DNA from 2 places in the Streptomyces sp. NPDC060028 genome. Region 1 is predicted to be linked to the other one. Evidence: riboswitches for the same ligand, from Rfam matches in the RefSeq annotation. Region 1 holds a riboswitch; the other holds the start of a gene.
What was found. Region 1 has a riboswitch for ZMP and ZTP ahead of ACFWBF_RS13585 (bifunctional 5,10-methylenetetrahydrofolate dehydrogenase/5,10-methenyltetrahydrofolate cyclohydrolase). Riboswitches for the same ligand answer to the same signal wherever they lie in the genome.
Positions count from the first base shown of each region.

Region 2: it holds a riboswitch for ZMP and ZTP, as region 1 does, so the genes downstream of both, glyA (serine hydroxymethyltransferase) here and ACFWBF_RS13585 (bifunctional 5,10-methylenetetrahydrofolate dehydrogenase/5,10-methenyltetrahydrofolate cyclohydrolase) in region 1, are expected to answer to the same signal.

Region 1 covers NZ_JBHWVJ010000021.1:74,326-85,702, forward strand. Annotated here, with positions in the region: gene ACFWBF_RS13550 (alkaline phosphatase family protein) at 1-1,844, shown strand, start outside; gene ACFWBF_RS13555 (amino acid permease) at 1,921-3,357, shown strand; gene ACFWBF_RS13560 (SRPBCC family protein) at 3,400-3,849, shown strand; gene ACFWBF_RS13565 (ATP-binding protein) at 3,937-4,998, shown strand; gene ACFWBF_RS13570 (hypothetical protein) at 4,995-6,818, shown strand; gene ACFWBF_RS13575 (RNA polymerase sigma factor) at 6,823-8,409, opposite strand; gene ACFWBF_RS13580 (methyltransferase domain-containing protein) at 8,625-9,386, opposite strand; ZMP/ZTP riboswitch at 9,444-9,538, shown strand; gene ACFWBF_RS13585 (bifunctional 5,10-methylenetetrahydrofolate dehydrogenase/5,10-methenyltetrahydrofolate cyclohydrolase) at 9,611-10,456, shown strand; gene ACFWBF_RS13590 (MAB_1171c family putative transporter) at 10,515-11,377, opposite strand, start outside.
Region 2 covers NZ_JBHWVJ010000033.1:70,110-81,486, forward strand. Annotated here, with positions in the region: gene ACFWBF_RS18635 (2'-5' RNA ligase family protein) at 1-49, opposite strand, end outside; gene trpS (tryptophan--tRNA ligase) at 177-1,190, opposite strand; gene glyA (serine hydroxymethyltransferase) at 1,436-2,722, opposite strand; ZMP/ZTP riboswitch at 2,758-2,850, opposite strand; gene rocD (ornithine--oxo-acid transaminase) at 2,960-4,165, shown strand; gene ACFWBF_RS18655 (glutathionylspermidine synthase family protein) at 4,183-5,385, opposite strand; gene ACFWBF_RS18660 (hypothetical protein) at 5,392-5,697, opposite strand; gene ACFWBF_RS18665 (hypothetical protein) at 5,821-6,648, shown strand; gene ACFWBF_RS18670 (PLP-dependent aminotransferase family protein) at 6,645-8,039, opposite strand; gene ACFWBF_RS18675 (carboxymuconolactone decarboxylase family protein) at 8,086-8,589, shown strand; gene ACFWBF_RS18680 (malate dehydrogenase) at 8,698-9,687, opposite strand; gene ACFWBF_RS18685 (DUF3017 domain-containing protein) at 9,984-10,601, opposite strand; gene ACFWBF_RS18690 (bifunctional methylenetetrahydrofolate dehydrogenase/methenyltetrahydrofolate cyclohydrolase) at 10,591-11,377, opposite strand, start outside.

The DNA of each region.
Region 1 (11,377 bases):
TGGCACTCAACCTGGTCCCGGCCGGCCGCGGCGAGGTGGCCCCCGAGACCGCCGTCGTGGTGGCCGCGGTGATGTCCGCCGTCGCCTCGGCGACCTCCACCGCGCTGGCCGTGCGCGACGACGAGGCCTACCGGCGCCGGCTCTACCGGCTCGCCGACCGGCGGCGGCGCCGACAGCGCCGCCAGGGCACCCGCGGCGCGGACGAGACCGCGCCCGGCCTGGTGATCATCCAGCTCGACGGCGTCGGCCACGAGGTGCTGCGCCGAGCCGCCGGCCGGGGCGTGATGCCGACGGTGGCCGACTGGCTGGCGCGCACCCACCGCGTCACCTCCTGGCGTACGGACTGGTCCAGCCAGACCGGCGCCAGCCAGCTCGGCATCCTGCACGGCTCGAACTTCGACGTCCCGGCCTTCCGCTGGTACGAGAAGGACACCGGCGAGGTGATGGTCTGCAACCGCCCCACCAATGCCGCCGACCTCCAGCGGCGGGCCGTCGCCCGCACCGGCAACGGCGGGCTGCTCACCCTCGACGGGGCCAGCCGCGGGAACCTCTTCAGCGGGGGCGCCGACCAACTGGCCCTCGTGCTCTCGGTCTCCGCCCGACGTGGCCGGGCCAACCGCTCCCGCGCGGGCTACTTCGCGTACTTCTCCGACCCGGCCAACGCGGTGCGCACCGCGCTCTCCTTCACCGCCGAAGTGGGGCGGGAGATCGGCCAGTCGGTGAGGTCCCGCCTGCGCGAGGACCGACCGCGGGTGTCGCGGGGCGGGCTCTACCCGATGATCCGGGCCTTCGCGACGGTGGTGGAGCGCGACGTCGTGGTGGCGGCGGTGATCGGCGACATGCTCGCCGGGCGCGCCGCCGTGTACGCGGACCTGGTCGCCTACGACGAGGTCGCCCACCACTCGGGCCCGCACGGCCGGGACACCGACCAGGTCCTCGCCCGCCTCGACCGGAGCCTCGCCCTGCTCGCGCGGGTCGCCGAGCACGCGCCGCGGGAGTACCGGATCGTGCTGCTCTCGGACCACGGCCAGAGCCCCGGCGAGACCTTCCTGGGGCGGTACGGGCTCACGCTGAAGGACCTGGTCCGGGCCGGCTGCGGGCTGCCGGTGTCCCGCCGGGCCGGGCGCACCCGCAGCGGGGCCGAGGCGCGCGCCGCCGTACGGGCCGCCCTGCACCGGCCGGTCGAGGAGGAGGGCGAGGAGGCCCACCCGGAGCCGGGCCCGGACCCGGTGGTGCTGGCCTCGGGCAACCTCGGGCTGATCTCCTTCCCCGACCTGCCGGGCCGGGCCTCGCGTGAGCGGATCGAGCGCGCGCACCCGGCCCTGCTGGCGACCCTGGCCAACCACCCGGGCATCGGTTTCCTGCTGGTGGACGGGGAGGTGCTGGGGCCGGACGGGGCCCGGGCGCGGCTGGACGTCCCGGGTGAGGCGGAGGCGGCGCTGGCGCGCTTCGGGCCGGGCGCCGCGCAGGCCGTCCGGCGGACCGACTCCTTCCCGCACGTGGCCGACATCATGGTGAACTCGGCGTACGACCCGGACACGGGCGCGGTGCACGCCTTCGAGGAGCAGATCGGCTCGCACGGGGGCCTCGGCGGGGAGCAGGGCCACGCGTTCCTGATGTGGCCGAGCGAGCTGTCGGAGCCCGGCCCGGAGCCCGGGGCCGAGCTGGTGGGCGCGGAGGCGGTGCACCGGGTGCTGCGGCGCTGGCTGCGGGAGGCGGACGGGCCCCAGGTGCCGGTCGGTCCCCGGTCCACTCCGGCGCGGGCGGAGAATCAGCGGCTGGAGGGGGTTTCGGACGGAATCTTTCCTTGTGTAGACGCCTCCGTACGGGACGAAACCCGCTGATTTGGCGGCGCCTTCGCGCTGGTCAACCATGTGTTGACCTGCCCAGCATGTGAGACACCCCCGAGGCGCACCACCGATGACCAGCACCACAGCACCGCCGCCCACCCAGTCTTCCGGGACCGAGACCGAGGCCGGGACCGAGGCCGGGACCGCCTCCGAGCCCCACCCGCAGGGCAGCCCGCACGCCCGCCGCTTCGGCCTCCCCGTCGCGACCTGCCTGGTCATGGGCAACATCATCGGCGGCGGCATCTTCCTGCTGCCCGCCTCGGTGGCACCCTTCGGCACCGTCAGCCTCGTCGCCTTCGGCGTGCTCACCCTCGGCGCCGTCGCCCTCGCCCTGGTCTTCGGGCGGCTCGCCGAACGCCACCCGCAGACCGGCGGCCCGTACGTCTACGCCCGCGCCGCCTTCGGCGACTTCGCGGGCTTCCTCGCGGCCTGGAGCTACTGGATCACCACCTGGGTCTCCAACGCGGCCCTCGCCGTCGCGTCCGTCGGCTACCTCGGCGTGCTCTTCCCGGCCGTGGGCGAGCACAAGTGGTCGATGTGCCTGGCCGCCCTCACCGTCCAGTGGCTGCCCGCGCTGGCCAACCTGGCCGGCACGCGCTACGTCGGCGCGGTGCAGGTGGTCGCCACCGTACTGAAGTTCGCTCCCCTGCTGCTGGTCGCCGTGGGCGGGCTGTTCTTCTTCGACCCGGCCAACCTCGGCCCCTTCCAGGCCACCGACCAGAGCGCGGTCGGCGCCGTCTCCGCCACCGCCGCGATCCTGCTCTTCAGCTACCTCGGCATCGAGTCGGCCGCCGTCAGCGCCGGCGAGGTCCGCGACCCGGCCCGCAACGTCGGCCGGGCCACCATCCTCGGCACCGTCGGCGCGGCCGCCGTCTACCTGCTGGGCACGCTCGCCGTCTTCGGCCTGGTCGCGCACGAGGAGCTGGTCTCCTCCACCGCTCCCTTCACCGACGCCGTCAACGCCATGTTCGGAGGGACCTGGGGCGGCACGCTCGTCGCCTGCGCTGCCGTGGTCTCGATGGTCGGCGCCCTCAACGGCTGGACCCTGCTCAGCGCGCAGACCCCGTACGCCGCCGCCAGGGACGGGCTGTTCCCCAAGGCCTTCGAGACGAAGAAGCGCGGTGTCCCGGTGGTCGGTGTCCTCGTCACCGTCGTGCTGGCCTCCGGCCTGACCCTCTACAACTACACGGCCGGCTCCGAGGGCGTCTTCGAGACCCTGGTCCTGGTCACCACCTTCACCGCGACCGTCCCGTATCTGCTCTCCACCGCCGCGCAGCTGTATTTCCTCGCCTCCGGCCAGTCGGAGCGGGTCCACCGCGGCCGGCTCGTCCGCGACTGCGTCCTCGCCTGCCTGGCCTTCGCCTTCTCGATGTGGCTGGTCGCCGGATCCGGCTACGCCGCCGTCTACCAGGGCGTCCTCTTCCTCTTCGCGGGCGTGCTCGTGTACGCGGTGATGTCGGCGAGGTCCGTCCGCAGGCGGCGCGCAGCCGTTTCACCCGCGGGGTAATTTGGAAGGAGAGGTCAGTCAGGGGGGCTCCAAGGGGTCGCCATGTCCGCGATCAGCAACAGCATCGACATCGACCGCAGACCCGAGGACGTCTTCGCCTACGTGACGGACCCCACGCACCTGCCGGAGTGGCAGGACAGCGCCGTGTCCGCGGTTCCCGTGGGCGACCTCCCGGTCCACGTGGGTTCGAGGGTCCTCGTCACCCGCCAGATCGGCAAGCGGACGATGCCCTCGACCGTGGAGTTCACGGAACTCGACCCGCCGCGGAGCTGGCACCTCCACGGCGTCGACGGGCCCGTCCGGCCGGACGTACGGGGCCGGATTGAACCCCTCGACAACGGGACCCGCTCGCGCGTCACGCTGTCCGTCGACTTCGAGGGCCACGGCATGGGCAGGGGCCTCGTCCCCCTGATGGTCAAGCCCATGGTCCGCAAGGAAATGCCCCGCAGCGAGGAGAAGCTGAAGCACCTGCTGGAGCACTCCGCGGCCTGAGCCGGCGGGAAAACCGGATGCTCCCGGAGACGTGGTGCGCCCACACTGGGCGCACCACATCCCGGACCCCGAAGGACATCCACACCCGTGCAGGCTGCCGTGACCGTCACTCCCGCCCAGATCCCCGAACTGCTCCTCGGCCTCGCCACCGTGCGGCCCGTGTTCCTCTGGGGGGCGCCCGGCATCGGCAAGTCCTCGCTCGTGCGGAAGTTCGCCGACTCCCTGGGCCTGGAGTGCGTCAGCCTCCTCGGTACGCAGCTCGCCCCCGAGGACCTGATCGGCGTACCGCAGATCCGTGACGGCCGCTCCGTCTTCTGCCCGCCCGAGGCCATCGCCCGCGACGAGCCGTACTGCCTCTTCCTCGACGAGCTCAACGCCGCGTCCCCGGACGTCCAGAAGGCCTTCTACTCGCTGATCCTCGACCGCCGGATCGGCTCCTACGAGCTGCCCGCGGGCTCCATCGTCATCGGCGCGGGCAACCGGGCCACCGACAACGCGCTGGCCCGGCCCATCGCCTCGGCCCTGGTCAACCGCCTCACCCACGTCCACCTCCAGGCCTCCGCGCGGGACTGGCTGATCTGGGCCGGCGAGAACGGCATCCACCCCTGGATCACCGACCACCTCACCGACCGCCCCGACCACCTGTGGTCGCAGCCGCCCAAGACCGAGGAGCCCTTCTCCACGCCGCGCTCCTGGCACATGCTCTCCGACGCCCTGCACTCCTTCGGGCCCGAGCTGGACGAGCAGACCCTGAAGGTCGTCGCGCACGGCACCCTCACCCCCGCGCACGCCGTCTCCTTCTGCGGCTACGCGAAGATCGTCCGCCACAGCTTCGGCATCGAGGCGATCATCAAGGGGGAGGCCTCCTGGCCCACCCGGCCCGCCGACCGCGACCTGCTGTACTACCTGGCCGATGCCTTCCGAGGCCGCCTGATCAAGGAACTCCCGGCGCAGCGCGAACACGTCTCGCCCGCCGTCCGGCAGACCGCCTACCGGGCCAAGTCCCTGCTCGTGCAGCTCGCCGAGATCTCCGTCGAGGTCGCCCAGACCGTCATCGCCGACGACGGCGACGGGCTGCCGGTGCTGCCCGGCTGGTTCCTGATCGAGGCCGCCCGCGACATGCCCCGCCTGGTCGAGGCCCGCCGGTGAGCAGCGGCGCCCCGCGCGGCAAGAACGGCAAGGAATCCAAGGCCGACCCCGCCACCCAGGCCTTCGCCGAGGGCCTGGCCCTGGTCAAACGGAACCCGGCCCTCGCCGCTGTCGAGGGGAACATCTGCCGCGAGGCCGGCTGCGCGGCCGCCCCCGCCGGGGGACTGGCCGTCGTGACCTCCAACGGCACGATCCACGCCCACCCCGCCCGACGGGCCGACCCCCGGGAGTGGGCCTGGACGATCGCCCACGCCCTGCTCCACCTCGGCTTCGGCCACGTCCCCGCCGGCAGGGACGAGGACCGTCCGCAGCCCGACCGCTTCGACCTCGCCGCCCGCTGCGCCGTCGTCAACCGCTTCCTGCTGACCTTCTCCGTCGGCCGGGCCCCCGACCACCTCCCCGCCCAGTACCCCGGCGGCGACGAGGAACTGCTCGCCGCCCGCTGGCGCCGCGACGGCATCCCGGCCGCCTACGAGCGCTGCGGCACCGCCGGGGACCACCCCGACCAGCTCCTGGTCACCTGGCCGGCCTGGGGCAACAGCGCCGTCCCCGACTGGGAGACCGCCTTCGCGCACGCCCTGACCCGCAGCGTCTCCGCCGCCATGGACGTCGCGGGCGGCCGCCGCGACCGGGTCACCGGAGAGCGCGTACGCCGGCACCCCTGGGACCGGGCGCTGAACTGGTTCGTCTCCTCGTACCCGCTGCTCGGTGGCCTCGCCGCCGGCCTGGAGATCGTCGCCGACGCCGAACTCGCCCGCACCCAGGGCATCGCCATCGCCGCCGTCAGCACGAGCGCCGGGGAGATCTACGTCAACCCGCTGCGCACCTTCACCGACGGCGAATGGCGGTTCATCCTCGCCCACGAAATGCTGCACGCCGCCCTGCGCCACGGCGAGCGCCGCGGCGCCCGCGACCCGTACCTGCACAACGTGGCCGCCGACTACGTGGTCAACGGCTGGCTCGTGGAGATGGACGTCGGCGAGATGCCCGAAGGGCTGCTCCACGACCCGGCGCTGAAGGACCTCTCGGTCGAGGAGGTCTACGACCGCATCACCACCGACCTGCGCCGGATGCGCCGCCTCGCGACCCTGCGCGGCAAAGGGCTCGGGGACATCCTGGGCGAGCCGCTGCCCCACCCGGGGAGCGGCCCGTACAGCGATCTGGACGGCTTCTACCGGCGCGCCCTGGTCCAGGGCTTCGACCTGCACGAGTACGGGGAACGCGGGCTGCTGCCCGCCGGGCTGATCCAGGAGATCCGGGCCTTGGCGCACCCGCCGGTGCCCTGGGACGCCCGCCTCGCCCGCTGGTTCGACGAGTACGTGCCGCGTCCCGTGGCCGTACGGTCCTACGCGCGCCCGGCACGCCGCCAGGCGTCCACCCCGGACATCCCCCGCGCGGGCCGGTACTTCCCGCCCGAGGAGATCGCCCGCTGCACCTTCGGGGTGGTGCTCGACACCTCGGGGTCCATGAACGCCGCCCTGCTCGGCAAGGCGCTGGGCGCGATCGCCTCGTACGCAGAGGCCCGCGACGTACCGGCGGCACGCGTCGTGTTCTGTGACGCGGCGCCGTACGACGCGGGCTATCTGCCGCCGAGCGAGATCGCGGGCCGGGTACGGGTGCGCGGTCGCGGCGGCACGGAACTGCAACCGGGCATCGACCTGCTCCAGCGGGCGGAGGACTTCCCGCCCGGGGCCCCGGTGCTGGTGATCACGGACGGGTGGTGCGACACCCTGCGGATCCGGCGCGAGCACGCCTATCTGGTTCCGCAGGGTGCTTCCCTGCCGTTCACGCCACGGGGGCCCGTCTTCCGACTGACCTGACGGTTTAGTCGAGGTAGTCGCGCAGCACCTGCGAACGCGACGGGTGGCGCAGCTTCGACATGGTCTTGGACTCGATCTGGCGGATGCGCTCACGGGTGACCCCGTACACGCGGCCGATCTCGTCCAGGGTCTTCGGCTGGCCGTCGTTGAGGCCGTAACGCATGGAGACCACGCCCGCCTCGCGCTCGGAGAGCGTGCCCAGGATCGACTGGAGCTGCTCCTGGAGGAAGGTGAAGGACACCGCGTCCGCCGGAACGACCGCCTCGGAGTCCTCGATGAGGTCACCGAACTCGCTGTCGCCCTCCTCACCCAGGGGGGTGTGCAGGGAGATCGGCTCGCGGCCGTACTTCTGGACCTCGATGACCTTCTCGGGGGTCATGTCGAGCTCCTTGCCCAGCTCCTCCGGAGTGGGCTCCCGGCCGAGGTCCTGGAGCATCTGGCGCTGGACACGGGCCAGCTTGTTGATGATCTCGACCATGTGGACGGGGATGCGGATGGTGCGCGACTGGTCCGCCATGGCACGCGTGATCGCCTGGCGGATCCACCAGGTCGCGTACGTGGAGAACTTGAAGCCCTTGGTGTAGTCGAACTTCTCCACGGCGCGGATCAGGCCGACGTTGCCCTCCTGGATCAGGTCCAGGAAGAGCATGCCGCGGCCGGTGTAGCGCTTGGCCAGGGAGACCACGAGGCGGAGGTTGGCCTCCAGCAGGTGGTTCTTGGCCCGGCGGCCGTCCTCGACGAGGATCTCCAGCTCGCGCTTGAAGGCGGGCTTGTGGTCCTCCTCCTCTTCGAGCTTGTACTCGGAGAAGAGACCCGCCTCGATGCGCTTGGCGAGCTCGACCTCCTGCTCGGCGTTGAGGAGCGGCACCTTGCCGATGAGCTTGAGGTAGTCCTTGACGGGGTCGGCGGTGGCGCCGGCGACCATGACCGTCTGTGCCGGGGCGTCGTCCTCGTCGTCGTCGGACAGGACGAAGCCCTGCGTGCCGCCGGGCTTGGGGGTCTCCTCCTCGGCGTCGTCGGCGAGGTCCTCGGCCGCCCAGTCCTCGCCTTCGGCCGCCGGGGTCTCGGCCTCGTCGCCGTCCTTGGCGCCGGTCTTCTTCGCCGCCGTCTTCTTGGTGGCGGTCTTCTTCGCGGCGGTCTTCTTGACCGTCCGCTTCTTCGGCTCGGCGACGGCCTCGGCCGTCGTCTCGTCCTCGGTGGCGGCGGCCGACGGAGCGGATATCGCCGCAGCGGTGGCAGGGGCCGGGCTGGTGGCCGAGGTCTTGCGCGCGCCGATGGGGCGCGGCGCGGCGGCAGCCTTCTTGGTGGCGGTGCGGGCCGGGGCAGCGGCCGCCTTGCGCGGCTTCTTGGCGGCAACCTTCGTGGCGGGCGCGGCGCTGACGTGCAGTGCGACACCCTCCTCGTCCAGGACCTGGTTCAGGCTGCGCAGGACCCGCTTCCACTGGTCCACCGGGATGCGGCCGGCCTCGAAGGCCTGGCGCACGTCGTCACCGTTGATGTGACCCTGCTCGCGGCCGCGCTCGACAAGCGCGACAAGGGCCTCGGATTCGGCGATCTCCGTGGGGAACGTACGGGACGGGCTGAGCGACACAAGGAGCCTCTCGTTGCGAACAGATAAGGGGTGGGCCGGACATCATCGCGCGAACTCGGGAAACAGACCCGAGGGGGGTCTGTATTCCGGGGCCGCGCGAGGACACCTGTCGGTTCATCGCATGCCCGAGTCGATTCGTTACGCGCTGAATTGAGTGACCTGCGCCACGCTGTGGCGGGGCAACCAATCCGGCGCGGTTCCGTCGGCCCCTTCCGTCAGCCCGTTTTGCGGGCCTCGATGAGGAAACGGGCGGTGTGCGCGACGAACGGGCCTTCGCGTTCGATCTGTTCGTGCAGCTCGCGCAACCGGTCCCGGTACTGCCCGACCGTGAAGCCGGGCACCATCCAGATCACCTTCCGGAGAAAGTAGATCACGGCTCCGATGTCGTGGAACTCCGTTCGCAGTCGTTCCGAGCGCAGAGCGACGACCTCGAGCCCGGCCTTCGTGGCGTCCGCCACGGCGTCGTCGGGGTGCCGGCCGCGGCGGATCTCCTCCGGCTGGGGCCCGAGGAAGTACTCGACCAGCTCGAAGACGCTCGCCGGACCGACCTGCTGGGACAGGTAGGTGCCGTCGGGCCGGAGCACCCGCGCGATCTCGTCCCACCAGATGGTCACCGGGTGCCTGCTGGTGACGAGCTCGAAGGCCTCGTCGCCGAACGGCAGCGGCGGCTCGTCGGCGTCCGCGACCACGACCGCGCCGAGCGGGTGCAGCAACCGGGTCGCCTTGGTGATGTTGGGCGGCCAGGACTCGGTGGCCGCCATCAGCGGGGGCAGCGGTCCGCAGCCGGCGAGGACCTCGCCGCCGCCGGTCTGGATGTCCAGTGCGGAGCCGACCCGGGCGAGCCGCTCGCCCAGCAGCCGCTGATAGCCCCAGGAGGGGCGCTGCTCGGTGGCGCGGCCGTCGAGCCAGGAGAAGTCCCAGCCGTCCACCGATACGGACTCGGCCTCGGCCACGAGATGGTCGAAAGTACGCGTCATGTGTAGATCGTCCCAGCTCTGGCCCCGGTCATCCACCGGATAAGTCGACTACAGTGGGCTCCGGGCCGTGACTGGCGTTCGGGTGGATCACCACCGGGGAGCGGCCCGGCGTACGCGTCGTACGTCGACTGCCGCGCGCCTGGGCGAACCGCTACCGCGAACCGCAGCGACGTTCAGGAGACCCCGTGACGACTGCCCAGACCGCCACCTCCACCGCCCGGCTGATGGACGGCACCGCCCTCGCGCGCCGCATCTCGGAGCAGACCGCCGCCTACGCGGCCAAGATCACCGAGCGCACCGGTACCGCTCCTTGCCTCGCGACCGTGCTGGTCGGCGAGGACCCCGCGTCCGTCACCTACGTACGCATGAAGCAGAACCGTTGCGCCAAGGCCGGGATCACCTCCCGCCACGTGGAGCTCCCGGCCGAGACCACCACCGGGGAACTGGTGGCCGCCCTCACCGCGCTCTCCGAGGACCCGGAGATCAGCGGCATCCTGCTCCAGCACCCCGTCCCGCACCACATCGACGAGCGCGCCGCCTTCGAGGCCATCGCCCCCGGCAAGGACGTCGACGGGGTCACCATGCACTCCTTCGCCGCCATGGGCTTCGGACTGCCGGGCTTCGTCTCCTGCACCCCCGGCGGCATCATGCGGCTGCTCGCCGAGTACGACGTCGACCTGACCGGCAAGCACGCCGTGGTGGTCGGCCGCAGCGCGATCCTGGGCAAGCCGGCCGGGATGCTGCTCCTGGAGCAGAACGCCACCGTCACCTACTGCCACTCGCGCACCGTGGACCTGCCGTCGATCGTGCGCCAGGCGGACGTGCTGGTCGCCGCGGTCGGCAAGGCCGAGTTCATCCGCGGCGAGGACGTCAAGCAGGGCGCGGTCGTCCTGGACGCCGGCTACAACGAGGGCAACGTGGGCGACGTCCACTTCGAGTCCGCCGCCGCCCGCGCCTCGCTGATTACCCCGGTCCCGGGCGGGGTCGGCCCGATGACCATCGCCGTACTGCTGGAGCAGACCGTCCGGGCCGCCGCCGCGCAGGCCGGCCTGTCGCTCGCGGACCTGTAGCGGTCCCGGAGCGCCAGGAACGCCCCGGGCCCTTCGGTCCGGGGCGGCGGTCACTGCCCTAGACGCCGGAGGCGCGGCGGCGGGCCGCGGCGACGATGGGGGAGGCGCGGAACTCCTGCGCCAGCTCGGCCAGCGGCTGCGAGTCCAGGCGGTGGGAGTCCATCCGGTACGGGGCCGGGCAGCCGAGCCCCGCGCCCGGCCCGGCGCAGCCGTCGCCCGCCCGGTCGGCGGCCGCCCGGTGCTGGCAGGCCGCGGCCAGCATGGCCGCGTCCGCGACCAGGGAGGCCTCCCGTTCGGTGAGGCCCTCGGCGAGCGCGGCCTCGTGGGCGCGGCTGCGTACGGCGGGGTCGAACCAGCACGCGAGGGCCAGGATGCCGTCGTCGATCACCGACTCCCGGTGGATCAGCCGGATCCCGACCGGCGACCACCAGGCCATCGGTACGGTCATCACACTGGACGCGGCGAACCCGCGCAGCGCCGCCCACAGGGGCTGCAGCCGCCGGTACTCGCTGAAGTCCCGCCAGGCCGCCGAGCCGCCGACGAGCGGCACGATGAACCCCGTACCGACCAGCAGGGCCGCCGTGGCGGCGATCGGCGGCGCCCCGTACGTGGACAGCCCGTCCCAGTCGCGACCGCTCCAATGGGCTCCCACCGCGATCCACTTCACGGTGACGAAGGCCATGTCCATGGCCCCGCCGAGCATGAGCAGCGCCAGCCCGGTGCGCAGCGGGCGCATCGGATTCTTCGGGCCCGGCGAGCCCGCCGCCGGGGTCAGGCGCCGCAGCCACTTGCGGCACAGCAGGGTGAGCGCGGTGCTGCCCACGGTGTGGGCCACCAGGTAGCAGACGATCATCTCGCGGATCCAGGGCGTGTTCGCGTAGTACGTGTCCATGTCGCGCAGCCGCTCGACCGGCGCGTCAC
Region 2 (11,377 bases), on a different contig from region 1:
CGTACGGCTCCGGGACCGCGATCGAAACGCCGAGCGTTACGGTCCCCACGAGTCTCTCCTCCGTCGTCGTTCCGGTCGTCGGGCGCTGCCTGGGTGCCGGCTGCGCGCTGCCTGTGTGAGTGCTGCCGCCCCAGTGTGGCGCCAGCACCCCCCAGATCGCCAGGGCCCTCTTTCGCTCAGTGCTTCGCGGGGAGGAGTCCGAGCCTGTCGTAGGCCTGCGCCAGGGTCTCCGCGGCGACCGCCCGAGCCTTCTCCGCGCCCTTGGCCAGCAGGGAGTCCAGGGTCTCCGGGTCGTCCAGGTACTCCTGGGTGCGCTGCTTGAACGGTGTGACGAAATCGACCATCACACCGGCCAGATCGGTCTTGAGCGCGCCGTAGCCCTTGCCCTCGTAGCGGGCCTCCAGGGCGGGGATGCTCTCGCCCGTGAGCGTGGAGTAGATCGTGAGCAGGTTGCTGACGCCGGGCTTCTCCACGGCGTCGAAACGGATCACGGCCTCGGTGTCGGTGACCGCGCTCTTGATCTTCTTCTCGGTGGCCTTGGGCTCGTCGAGGAGGTTGATCAGGCCCTTGGGGGAGGACGCCGACTTCGACATCTTGATCGACGGGTCCTGGAGGTCGTAGATCTTCGCGACCTCCTTGACGATGTGCGCCGCGGGGAGGGTGAAGGTGTCGCCGAAGCGCTGGTTGAAGCGCTCGGCCAGGTCGCGGGTCAGCTCGATGTGCTGGCGCTGGTCCTCGCCCACGGGCACGGCGTCCGCCTGGTAGAGCAGGATGTCGGCGACCTGGAGGATCGGGTACGTGAAGAGGCCGACGGTGGCGTTGTTCGCACCCTGCTTGGCGGACTTGTCCTTGAACTGGGTCATCCGGCTGGCCTCGCCGAAGCCGGTGATGCAGTTCATGACCCAGCCGAGCTGCGCGTGCTCGGGGACGTGGCTCTGGATGAAGAGCGTGCAGCGCTCGGGGTCGAGCCCGGCCGCGAGGAGCTGCGCGGCGGAGAGCCGGGTGTTGGCCCTCAGGTCCTTCGGATCCTGCGGCATGGTGATCGCGTGCAGGTCGACGACCATGTAGAAGGCGTCGTGCGTGTCCTGCAGGGCCACGTACTGGCGGATGGCTCCGAGGTAGTTCCCGAGGTGGAACGAACCGGAGGTGGGCTGGATGCCGGAGAGCGCGCGAGGACGATCAGAAGCCATGGCTTCATTCTCTCAGGTGCGGGGCGGGGCTCCGCCCCTGCGCTGGCCGGATCCGGGCGGGGCCCGGCCCGGGGCCGCCCCCGCGCCCCGGGCGGCGCGGGCGGCCGCGCCCGTACTCGCGCGTAGCCGCGCGGCCGGATCTTGCCCGAAGCAAGCGACCGCTTTCCCCGCAGCCCCGCCCGGCCGGCCACGCGGGCAGAGCTGCAAAGATCAGCCCCGCCCGCGTGTGAGGCGGCGCCGCAGGGTTACGGCTGCGGCAGGCCCGGGGCCGGGAAGGCGGACATCAGGTCCGCGACCTCCGCACGGATGGCGGCGAGGGCCGGCTCGTCGGACTTCGCGGCCGCGTCCACCGCGCGGGAGATCCAGTCGGCGACCAGCGGCATGTGGTCGACCCCAAGGCCCCGCGACGTCAGCGACGGCGTACCGATCCGGATCCCCGAGGGGTCGAACGGCTTGCGCGGATCGAACGGCACCGTGTTGTAGTTCACCACGATCCCCGCCCGGTCCAGCGCCTTCGCCGCGACCTTGCCCGGGACGTCCCGCGACGTCAGGTCCATCAGGATCAGGTGGTTGTCCGTACCGCCCGACACCAGGTCGAAGCCCCGGGCCAGCAGCTCCGCGGCCAGCGCCTTCGCGTTGGCGACGACCGCGTGCGCGTACGACACGAAGGACGGCTGCGCCGCCTCGTGCAGCGCCACCGCGATACCGGCCGTCGTCTGGTTGTGCGGGCCGCCCTGGAGGCCGGGGAACACCGCCTTGTCGATCGCCTTCGCGTGCTCCGACCGGCACATCAGCATCGCGCCGCGAGGACCGCGCAGGGTCTTGTGCGTGGTCGTGGAGATCACGTCCACGTGCCCCGCCGGGGACGGGTGCGCGCCGCCCGCGATGAGGCCCGCGATGTGCGCCACGTCCGCCACCAGGATCGAGCCCGCCTCCTCGGCGATGGACGCGAAGGCCGCGAAGTCGATCGTCCGGGGCAGCGCCGTGCCGCCGCAGAAGATGATCTTCGGCCGCTCGGCCAGCGCGAGGTCGCGCACCGCGTCGTAGTCGATGAGCCCCGTCCCGGCCGAGACCCCGTACTGCACGCCCCGGAACCACGAGCCCGTCGCGGACACGCCCCAGCCGTGGGTCAGGTGCCCGCCCATCGGCAGGGCCATGCCCATCACCGTGTCGCCGGGCTTCGCGAAGGCGAGGTACACCGCCAGGTTGGCCGGCGAGCCGGAGTACGGCTGCACGTTCGCGTGGTCCACCCCGAACAGGCCCTTGGCCCGCTCGACGGCCAGCGCCTCGACGCGGTCGATGTTCTGCTGGCCCTCGTAGTACCGGCGGCCGGGGTAGCCCTCGCTGTACTTGTTCTGCAGCACCGTGCCGGAGGCCTCCAGCACCGCCGCGGACACGTAGTTCTCGCTCGGGATCAGGCGCAGGGTCTCGGCCTGCAGGGATTCCTCCGCCGCGACGAACGACGCCAGTTCGGGGTCGGTCGCGAAAAGGGCGGGATGGGCGGGGTGGGCGGACGGCTGGCGCGCGGTCATGGCGGCTCCTCCGGGGTCGATGTCAGGTCTCGTCCCCGCGAGGCCCAGGCGAGCGGCCCTGTGTGCGGTGTCGTGCCCGCACGACTCCCCCGGAGTCGGTTCTCCGTGCGCCAGTCGTCGTGCGTACCGGCCACCTTAGCGGGCGCGCCACGAGAAAGGTTTCTCCGTCCGGTATACGAGCGAGGATGGAGGGTGACGCCACCCTCGTCACAGGCCTGACGGACGATCGGAGACCCCGTGTCGACAACTGCAGATGCCATCCGTTCCGCCGACGCGCACAGCGCGCACAACTACCACCCGCTGCCCGTCGTCGTCGCGACCGCGGACGGCGCGTGGATGACCGACGTGGAGGGCCGCCGGTACCTGGACATGCTGGCGGGCTACTCGGCCCTCAACTTCGGCCACGCGAACCGCCGCCTCCTCGACGCGGCCCGCGCCCAACTGGAGCGGGTCACGCTCACCTCCCGCGCCTTCCACCACGACCGCTTCGCCGACTTCTGCACCGAACTCGCCGCGCTGTGCGGCAAGGAGATGGTGCTCCCCATGAACACGGGCGCGGAGGCCGTGGAGACGGCCGTGAAGACCGCCCGAAAGTGGGGCTACGAGGTCAAGGGCGTCCCGGACGGCCACGCCAAGATCGTGGTCGCGGCCGACAACTTCCACGGCCGCACGACGACGATCGTCTCCTTCTCCACCGACCACGAGGCCCGCGACCACTTCGGGCCGTACACCCCGGGCTTCGAGATCGTCCCGTACGGGGACCTCACCGCGCTCGCCGCGGCCGTCACCGAGAACACCGTGGCCGTACTGCTGGAGCCGATCCAGGGCGAGGCGGGGGTCCTCGTGCCGCCCGCCGGATACCTGCGCGGCGTACGGGAACTGACGCGCGCGCGGGGCGTCCTGTTCATGGCGGACGAGATCCAGTCGGGCCTGGGCCGCACCGGCAGGACCTTCGCGTGCGAGCACGAGGAGGTCGTCCCGGACGTGTACATCCTCGGCAAGGCCCTCGGCGGCGGGGTCGTGCCCGTCTCGGCGGTCGTCGCCGACCGGGACGTGCTCGGCGTGTTCAAGGCGGGCGAGCACGGCTCCACCTTCGGCGGCAATCCGCTCGCCTGTGCCGTGGCCCTGGAGGTCATCGCGATGCTCCGCACCGGCGAGTTCCAGCAGCGCGCCACCGAACTCGGCGACCACCTGCACCGGGAGCTGAACCTGCTGGTCGGCGGGGGCGCGGTGACGGCCGTACGGGGACGCGGGCTGTGGGCCGGCGTCGACATCGACCCGGCGCTCGGGACCGGCCGGGAGATCTCCGAGAAGCTGATGGGGCTCGGGGTGCTGGTGAAGGACACCCACGGTTCCACGATCCGGATCGCGCCGCCGCTGGTGATCACCAAGGAGGACCTGGACTGGGGCCTGGACCAGCTCAGGTCGGTGCTGTCCGCCTGATCAGAGGATGCCGCGTCTCACAAGATGACGTGGGGCAGGAAGCGGGCGTACTCGTCCGTGACCGGCCCCGCCGATTCGCGGATGCCGAGCCCCGCCGCCTCGTCCTCGACGACCCACGCGCCGAGCACCACCCGGTTGCCGTCGAAGTCGGGCAGCGGGGCGAGGCCCTGGAAGCAGTACGCCTCCCCCTCCGCCGGGACGAACGGCTCGCCGCTCCCGTCCGCCGGGTGCAGCGTCACCCCGGCGCCCTCGCGCCCCAGCAGCGGCTTCGCGACGTACCCGGCAGCGCCGGCCTCCGCGAGCTCGCGCGGTCCGTCGAGGTAGGCGGGCAGCAGGTTCGGGTGCTCCGGGAAGAGCTCCCACAGGACCGCCAGCAGCGCCTTGTTGGACAGCAGCATCTTCCACATCGGCTCGATCCACACGGTCGAGCCGGAGCCGCCGCCGTGGTCGTAGGTGCCGAGGACCTGCGGGCCGAACTCGTCGGCGGCCAGCCATTCCCACGGGTAGAGCTTGAAGCAGCTGCGGATGAAGCGCAGCTTCTGGTCCACGAACCGGCCGGACAGGCTGTCCCAGCCGATCTGTTCGACGGACAGGGCCTCGGTCTCCAGGCCCGCCTGCTCGGCGGTCTCCTGGAGGTAGGCGACCGTCATCAGGTCCTCGCCGAGCTCGTCGGTCTCGGAGTGCGCGAAGTGCAGCGGGCCGGGCGGGAGCAGCTCCGCCTGCCGGCGCCAGGCGTCGACGAGGCGCTCGTGCAGGGAGTTCCACTGGTCGGCGCCGGGGAAGCGTTCCTCCATCCAGAACCACTGCGGACTCGCCGCCTCCACGAGGGAGGTCGGGGTGTCGGCGTTGTACTCCAGCAGCTTCGCCGGGCTGCCGGAGCCGTCGTAGCGCAGGTCGAACCGCCCGTACAGGGAGGGCTGTTCGGCGCGCCGCCGCCAGGACTCGGCGATGCGGCCCGCGAGCTGGGGGTCGGTGATGCCGAGGTCCGCGAAGCGGTCGTGCTCGACGATGTGCGCTGCGGCCGCCAGGCACATGGCGTGCAGTTCCTCGACGACGTTCTCCAGCGCCTCGACCTCGGGGAGCGAGAAGGAGTAGTACGCGCTCTCGTCCCAGTACGGGCGCAGGGTGTCGTCGGGGTAGCGGGTGAGGGGGTAGATCAGCCCCTGTTCCTCCACCGTCCGCTGCCAGTCCGGGCGGGGCTCGATGGTGTGGCGTTCCATCGGGGATCAGCCGCCGCTGGAGCCGGTGTGGCTGCCGCCGCCGATGCCGCCGCGGGTGACGGCCGACTTGTCGAAGCTGCCGCCGCTCACCCGGTTGTTGGCGGTGCTGCCGCCGTAGTAGTACGAGCCGCGGCCGCCGCTCTTGCACTCCTTGGTGTTCAGCTTCTCCATCGTGACGCGGTCGGCGCAGCGCTTGTCGGGCTCGTTGCTGCTGCCGCAGGCGACCAGGGCGGCCGCGAGCAGGCCCATGCCGCCGAGCGCGACGGTGCCGGAGCGCATACGGCGCTGGTTGGTACTGCTGCTGGTGTCCATCTGTGGCGGCTCCCCTGGTGGCGTGCTGCCGACAGAGTAGAGCGGTGCCCCGGATCGATGGAATCCGGCCGTTGTCACACCCGGCTCATACCCTTCACCTACAGTCGGTTCGTGCTCATTGGGATGATTTGCGCGCTCGGTGCGGCGGTCTGCTTCGGTACGGCGTCGGTCCTCCAGGCGGTGGCCGCGCGGGCGGCGGAGCCGGGTACCGGCTCGGGAGTGGACACCGCCCTGCTGCTACGGGCCCTGCGCCAGTGGCGGTACCTCGCCGGACTCGGGCTGGACGGGGTCGGCTTCGTCCTGCAGATCGTGGCGCTGCGGCACATCCCGATCTACGCGGTGGGGGCGGCGCTGGCGGCCAGCCTCGCGGTCACGGCGGTGGTCTCGGCGCGACTGCTGGGGACGCGGCTGAGCAGGAGCGAGTGGGCCGCCGTCGCGGTGGTCTGCGCGGGACTGCTCATGCTCGGGCTGGCGTCCGGGGAGGAGGGCTCCGGGGAGGGGTCGCTGGAGCTGAAGCTGGGACTGCTGGCCGTGGCGGGCCTGGTACTGCTGGTGGGAGCGGTGGCGGGCGGGCTGCCGGACCGGCCCCGGGCCCTGGTGCTGGGCCTCGCGGCCGGCACCGGCTTCGGGGTGGTGGAGGTGTCCGTCCGCCTCATCGACGGGCCGTCGCTCACCAACCCGGCGCTGTACGCACTGCTGCTGGGCGGGGGCGCCGGCTTCCTGCTGCTCACCTCGGCCCTGCAGCGCGGCTCGGTGACGGCGGCGACCGCCGGGCTGGTGCTCGGCGAGACGATCGGCCCGGCGGCGGTGGGCGTGATCTGGCTCGGCGACCGCCCCCGCGAGGGACTGGCCTGGCTGGCGGTGACGGGCTTCGCGGTGGCCGTCGCCGGAGCCCTGGCCCTGGCCCGCTTCGGCGAACCCCCGGCCGAGGAGCCGGGCGCGACCTCTTAGGGCAGCGCCGCCACCAGCGCGGCCAGGGTCGCCGACCAGGCGCTGATCGGCGGGGTCCCGTACCCGACGACCAGTGCCTCGCGGGGCGGGACCACCGCGTCCGGGTGCCGGAAGGACGACAGCGGGTGCACGGCCAGGTCCTGCCAGGCCGCCGACCGCATCACCTCGCGCTCGGTGCCCGGCGGCAGGTCCAGCACCGCGTGCAGCCCCGCCGCGATGCCCGAGACCTCCACCCGGCCCGAGACGGCCGCGACCAGCTCGTCCCGCCGCCGCCGGTAGCGCGTCCGCATCCCCCGCACGTGCCGGTCGTACGCGCCGGAGCGGATGAACTCCGCGAGGGTGAGCTGGTCCAGCGCGCTGGAGGTCCAGTCGACCCGCCCCTTCATCGCCAGCACCTCGTCCAGCACCGACGGCGGGACGACCATCCAGCCCATCCGCAGCCCGGGCGCCAGGGACTTGCTCGCCGTCCCCAGGTACACCACCCGGTCCGGGTCCAGCCCCTGCAGGGCCCCGACCTGCTGGCGGTCGTAGCGGAACTCCCCGTCGTAGTCGTCCTCCAGGACCAGCCCGCCCGTGGTCCGCGCCCAGTCCACCACCGCCGTCCGCCGCGCGGGGGTGAGCGCGGCGCCCGTGGGGAACTGGTGCGCCGGCGTCAGCAGCACCGCGCCGGCCTCGGAGGGCAGCTGCGCCGTACGGGCCCCCGCGCCGTCCACGGCCATCGCGCGGGTCCGCAGCCCCGCCCCGGAGAGCAGCCCCCAGTGGATGTCCAGCCCGTACCCCTCCACCGCCACCTCCCGGACCCGCCGGGCCTTGAGCACCCGCGCCAGCAGCATCAGCCCGTGCACGAAGCCCGCGCAGAGCACGATCCGCTCCGGGTCCGCGTACACCCCGCGCGCCCGCGCCAGGTACCCGGCCAGCGCCTCGCGCAGCTCGACGCGCCCGCGCGGGTCGCTCCCGTACCCGAAGGCCTCGTTCGGGGCGTCGGTCAGCGCCCGCCGGGCCGCCGACAGCCAGGCCGCGCGCGGGAATCCGCTCAGGTCCGGGGTGCCCGGCAGCAGGCTGTACGAATGCCCCGGCCGCGCGGGACGGCGTACCGGCGCGGCCTGCGCGCTGCGCCGCGGCCGGGCCCGCTGCGCGACCCGCGTACCGGAGCCCTGGCGGGCCGTCAGCCAGCCCTCGGCGACGAGCTCGGCGTACGCCTCCGCGACCGTGTTCCGGGCGATCCCGAGGTCGGCGGCGAGCGAGCGCGAGGAGGGCAGCCGGGTCCCCGGGGCCAGCCGCCCGCTGCGCGCGGCCTCGCGCAGCGACTCGGCGAGCCCGGCCCGCAGGCCGCGCCCGGGGGTGAGTTCCAGATGCAGGTCCGCGCCGAAAGTGGCCCACGATTCCGTCATGGAGATGGACCATATCGGTGGTCCGCCTGCTTCGTAGGGTGGGGACATGACCACGCACCAGCACCCCGCCGAGACCGTCCCCGAACAGGCCCCCCGCATGCAGTGGGCCAAGGCCGCCCCCGAGGTCTACAAGGCCGTCTACGCCCTGGAGGTCGCCTCCCGGAAGGGCCTGGACCCGACCCTGGTCGAGCTCGTGAAGCTCCGCGCCTCGCAGCTCAACCACTGCGCGTTCTGCCTGGACATGCACACCAAGGACGCGCTGGCGGCGGGCGAGAGCGTGGAACGGATCGTGCTCCTCGGCGCCTGGGAGGAGTCGCGCCACTTCTACACCGAGAAGGAGCTCGCGGCCATCGAGCTGACGGAGGCCGTGACCGTACTGACGGACGGCTTCGTCCCCGACGAGGTGTACGAGCGGGCCGCGAAGCACTTCGAGGAGCAGGAACTCGCCCACCTGATCGCCCTGATCGCGACGATCAACGTCTGGAACCGCTTCGGCGTCACCACCCGCATGACCCCGGGCCACTACAAGGCAGGCACCCACAAGGCCTGACGGGCGGTCGTGGACACACGGAGAACGCCCCGGCGGGCAGGCCCGCCGGGGCGTTCTCCGTGAAGCGGTGGAGCGGGTGGCTCCGGTGGAGCAGGTGGCTCCGGTGGATCAGATCAGGCCGAGCTCGCGGACCGCGTCGCGCTCCTCGACGAGCTCCGCCACGGACGCGTCGATGCGCGTACGGGAGAACTCGTTGATGTCCAGGCCCTGGACGATCTCGTACTTGCCGTCCTTGGTGGTGACGGGGAAGGAGGAGATGATGCCCTCCGGGACGCCGTAGGAGCCGTCCGACGGGATGCCCATCGAGGTCCAGTCGCCCGCGGCGGTGCCGTTGACCCAGGTGTGCACGTGGTCGATGGCGGCGTTCGCGGCCGAGGCGGCGGAGGACGCGCCACGGGCCTCGATGATCGCGGCGCCGCGCTTGGCGACGGTCGGGATGAAGGTCTCGGCGAGCCACAGCTCGTCGCTGACGACCTCGGCGGCGTTCTTGCCGGCGATCTCCGCGTGGAAGATGTCCGGGTACTGGGTGGCCGAGTGGTTGCCCCAGATGGTCAGACGCCTGATGTCGGAGACATCGGCGCCGGCCTTCTGCGCGAGCTGCGAGATCGCCCGGTTGTGGTCCAGACGGGTCATCGCGGTGAAGCGCTCGCGCGGTACGTCCGGGGCGGCGGCCTGCGCGATGAGCGCGTTGGTGTTGGCCGGGTTGCCGACGACGAGGACCTTGATGTCGTCCGCGGCGTGGTCGTTGATGGCCTTGCCCTGCGGCTTGAAGATGCCGCCGTTGGCGGAGAGCAGGTCGCCGCGCTCCATGCCCTTGGTGCGCGGGCGGGCGCCCACGAGCAGGGCTACGTTCGCGCCCTCGAAGCCCTGGTTCGGGTCGTCGAAGATGTCGATGCCCTTGAGCAGCGGGAACGCGCAGTCGTCGAGCTCCATGGCGGTGCCCTCAGCGGCCTTCATGCCCTGGGGGATCTCCAGAAGACGGAGCTTGACCGGCACGTCCGCGCCGAGCAGGTGGCCGGACGCGATGCGGAAGAGCAGCGCGTAGCCGATCTGGCCGGCGGCGCCGGTGACGGTGACATTCACGGGAGTGCGGGTCATGGCCTTCTCCGTTAGACAGCTGGCGGTGGGGCGTCCCCGCCCCATGTGCTGGGAGGACGCCGCTCCCCGACCCTGTAAATCTTGACGTGAAGAGACATCCGCGGTCAGGCTATCCGACCCGGGACCGGGCCAACCCCCCGGTCCGTGTGGTGCGTGGCACACGGACCGGCGGTTCGAAGGCCCGGCGGCCCGATTCCCCCTGCGTTTCGGCAGTTCGCGGGCGTTCCACCCCGAAGATCGGCCCGTTTCGGGGGCTTCGGGTTCACCCGGTGGACACGGCTCGTGCGGTCACGGCGCTAGCGCACGGTGAAGCGGACCGCGCTCTCCAGGAACGGGATGTCCAGCAGCGCCTTGGGCTCCATGGCCAGCGCGAGCAGCGTGATCGCCACGCCCAGCAGCCCGTACGTGACCATGTCCGTGAAGCGGGAGCGCACCGCGAGCATGCCCACGGACGGCAGTATCCGCCGCAGCACCGCCGCCGCGATCAGGGCGATGCCGATCAGCAGGCAGCCGACGCGCGGGTGCCCCGTCGCGGTGGACAGCAGCCCTGCCGCGGTCGCCGCGAGCACCGCGAGCATCGGCCACTGGCGGGCCGGTGCGGGGGCGTCCCCGGGCGCGGCGCGGCCGCCGCCCTCGGGGCGGGCGGTGTCCTGCGTGACGGAGGGGAAGCGCCGCGACTTCGCGGCGCCGGCCTCGGCGTCCGCCGTCTCGGCAGCCGCAGCCCCGGCGTCCGCCTTGTCGGCGGACGCCGCATCGGCGGCCGCGGGTGTCTTCGGGGCCCGTCCGGACGGCGAGGCCTCCGGCGCGGTCCCGCTCGTGCCGCCTGTCCCGCCTGTCCCGCCTGTCCCGCCCGTGGCTCCCGTGCCGCCCGTGGCGCCGTCCGGGGTCGGGTCCGCCGCGCGCTCAGCCCGCACTGGTGTCGGTCCGTTCGGCGGCCTCGACGACGTTGACCAGCAGCTGGGCCCGGGTCATCGGGCCGACTCCACCCGGATTCGGGGAGATCCAGCCCGCGACCTCGGCGACCCCGGGGTGCACGTCGCCGACGATCTTCCCCTTCTCGTCGCGGCTGACGCCGACGTCCAGCACGGCCGCGCCCGGCTTCACGTCCTCCGGCTTGACCAGGTGCGGGACACCGGCCGCCGCGACGATGATGTCCGCCTGGCGCAGCAGCCCGGAAAGGTCTCGCGTACCGGTGTGGCACAGCGTCACGGTCGCGTTCTCGGACTTGCGGGTGAGCAGCAGGCCGATGGAGCGGCCGACGGTGATGCCGCGGCCGAGGACCACGACGTGCGCGCCGTTGATCTCCACGCCGTGGTGGCGCAGCAGTTCGACGATCCCGTACGGGGTGCAGGGCAGCGGGCCCGGCTCGTTCAGCACCAGCCTGCCCAGCGACATCGGGTGCAGGCCGTCGGCGTCCTTCTCCGGGGCCATCAGCTCCAGGACGCGGTTGGTGTCGATGCCCTTGGGGAGCGGGAGTTGGACGATGTAGCCCGTGCACTCCGGGTTGGCGTTGAGCTCCCGTACGACCGCCTCGATGTCCTCCTGGGAGGCCGTCGCGGGCAGTTCGCGCTGGATGGAGGCGATGCCGACCTCCGCGCAGTCCTTGTGCTTGCCGTTGACGTACCAGCGGCTGCCCGGGTCGTCGCCGACCAGCAGGGTGCCGAGGCCGGGGGTGATGCCCCGGGTCTTG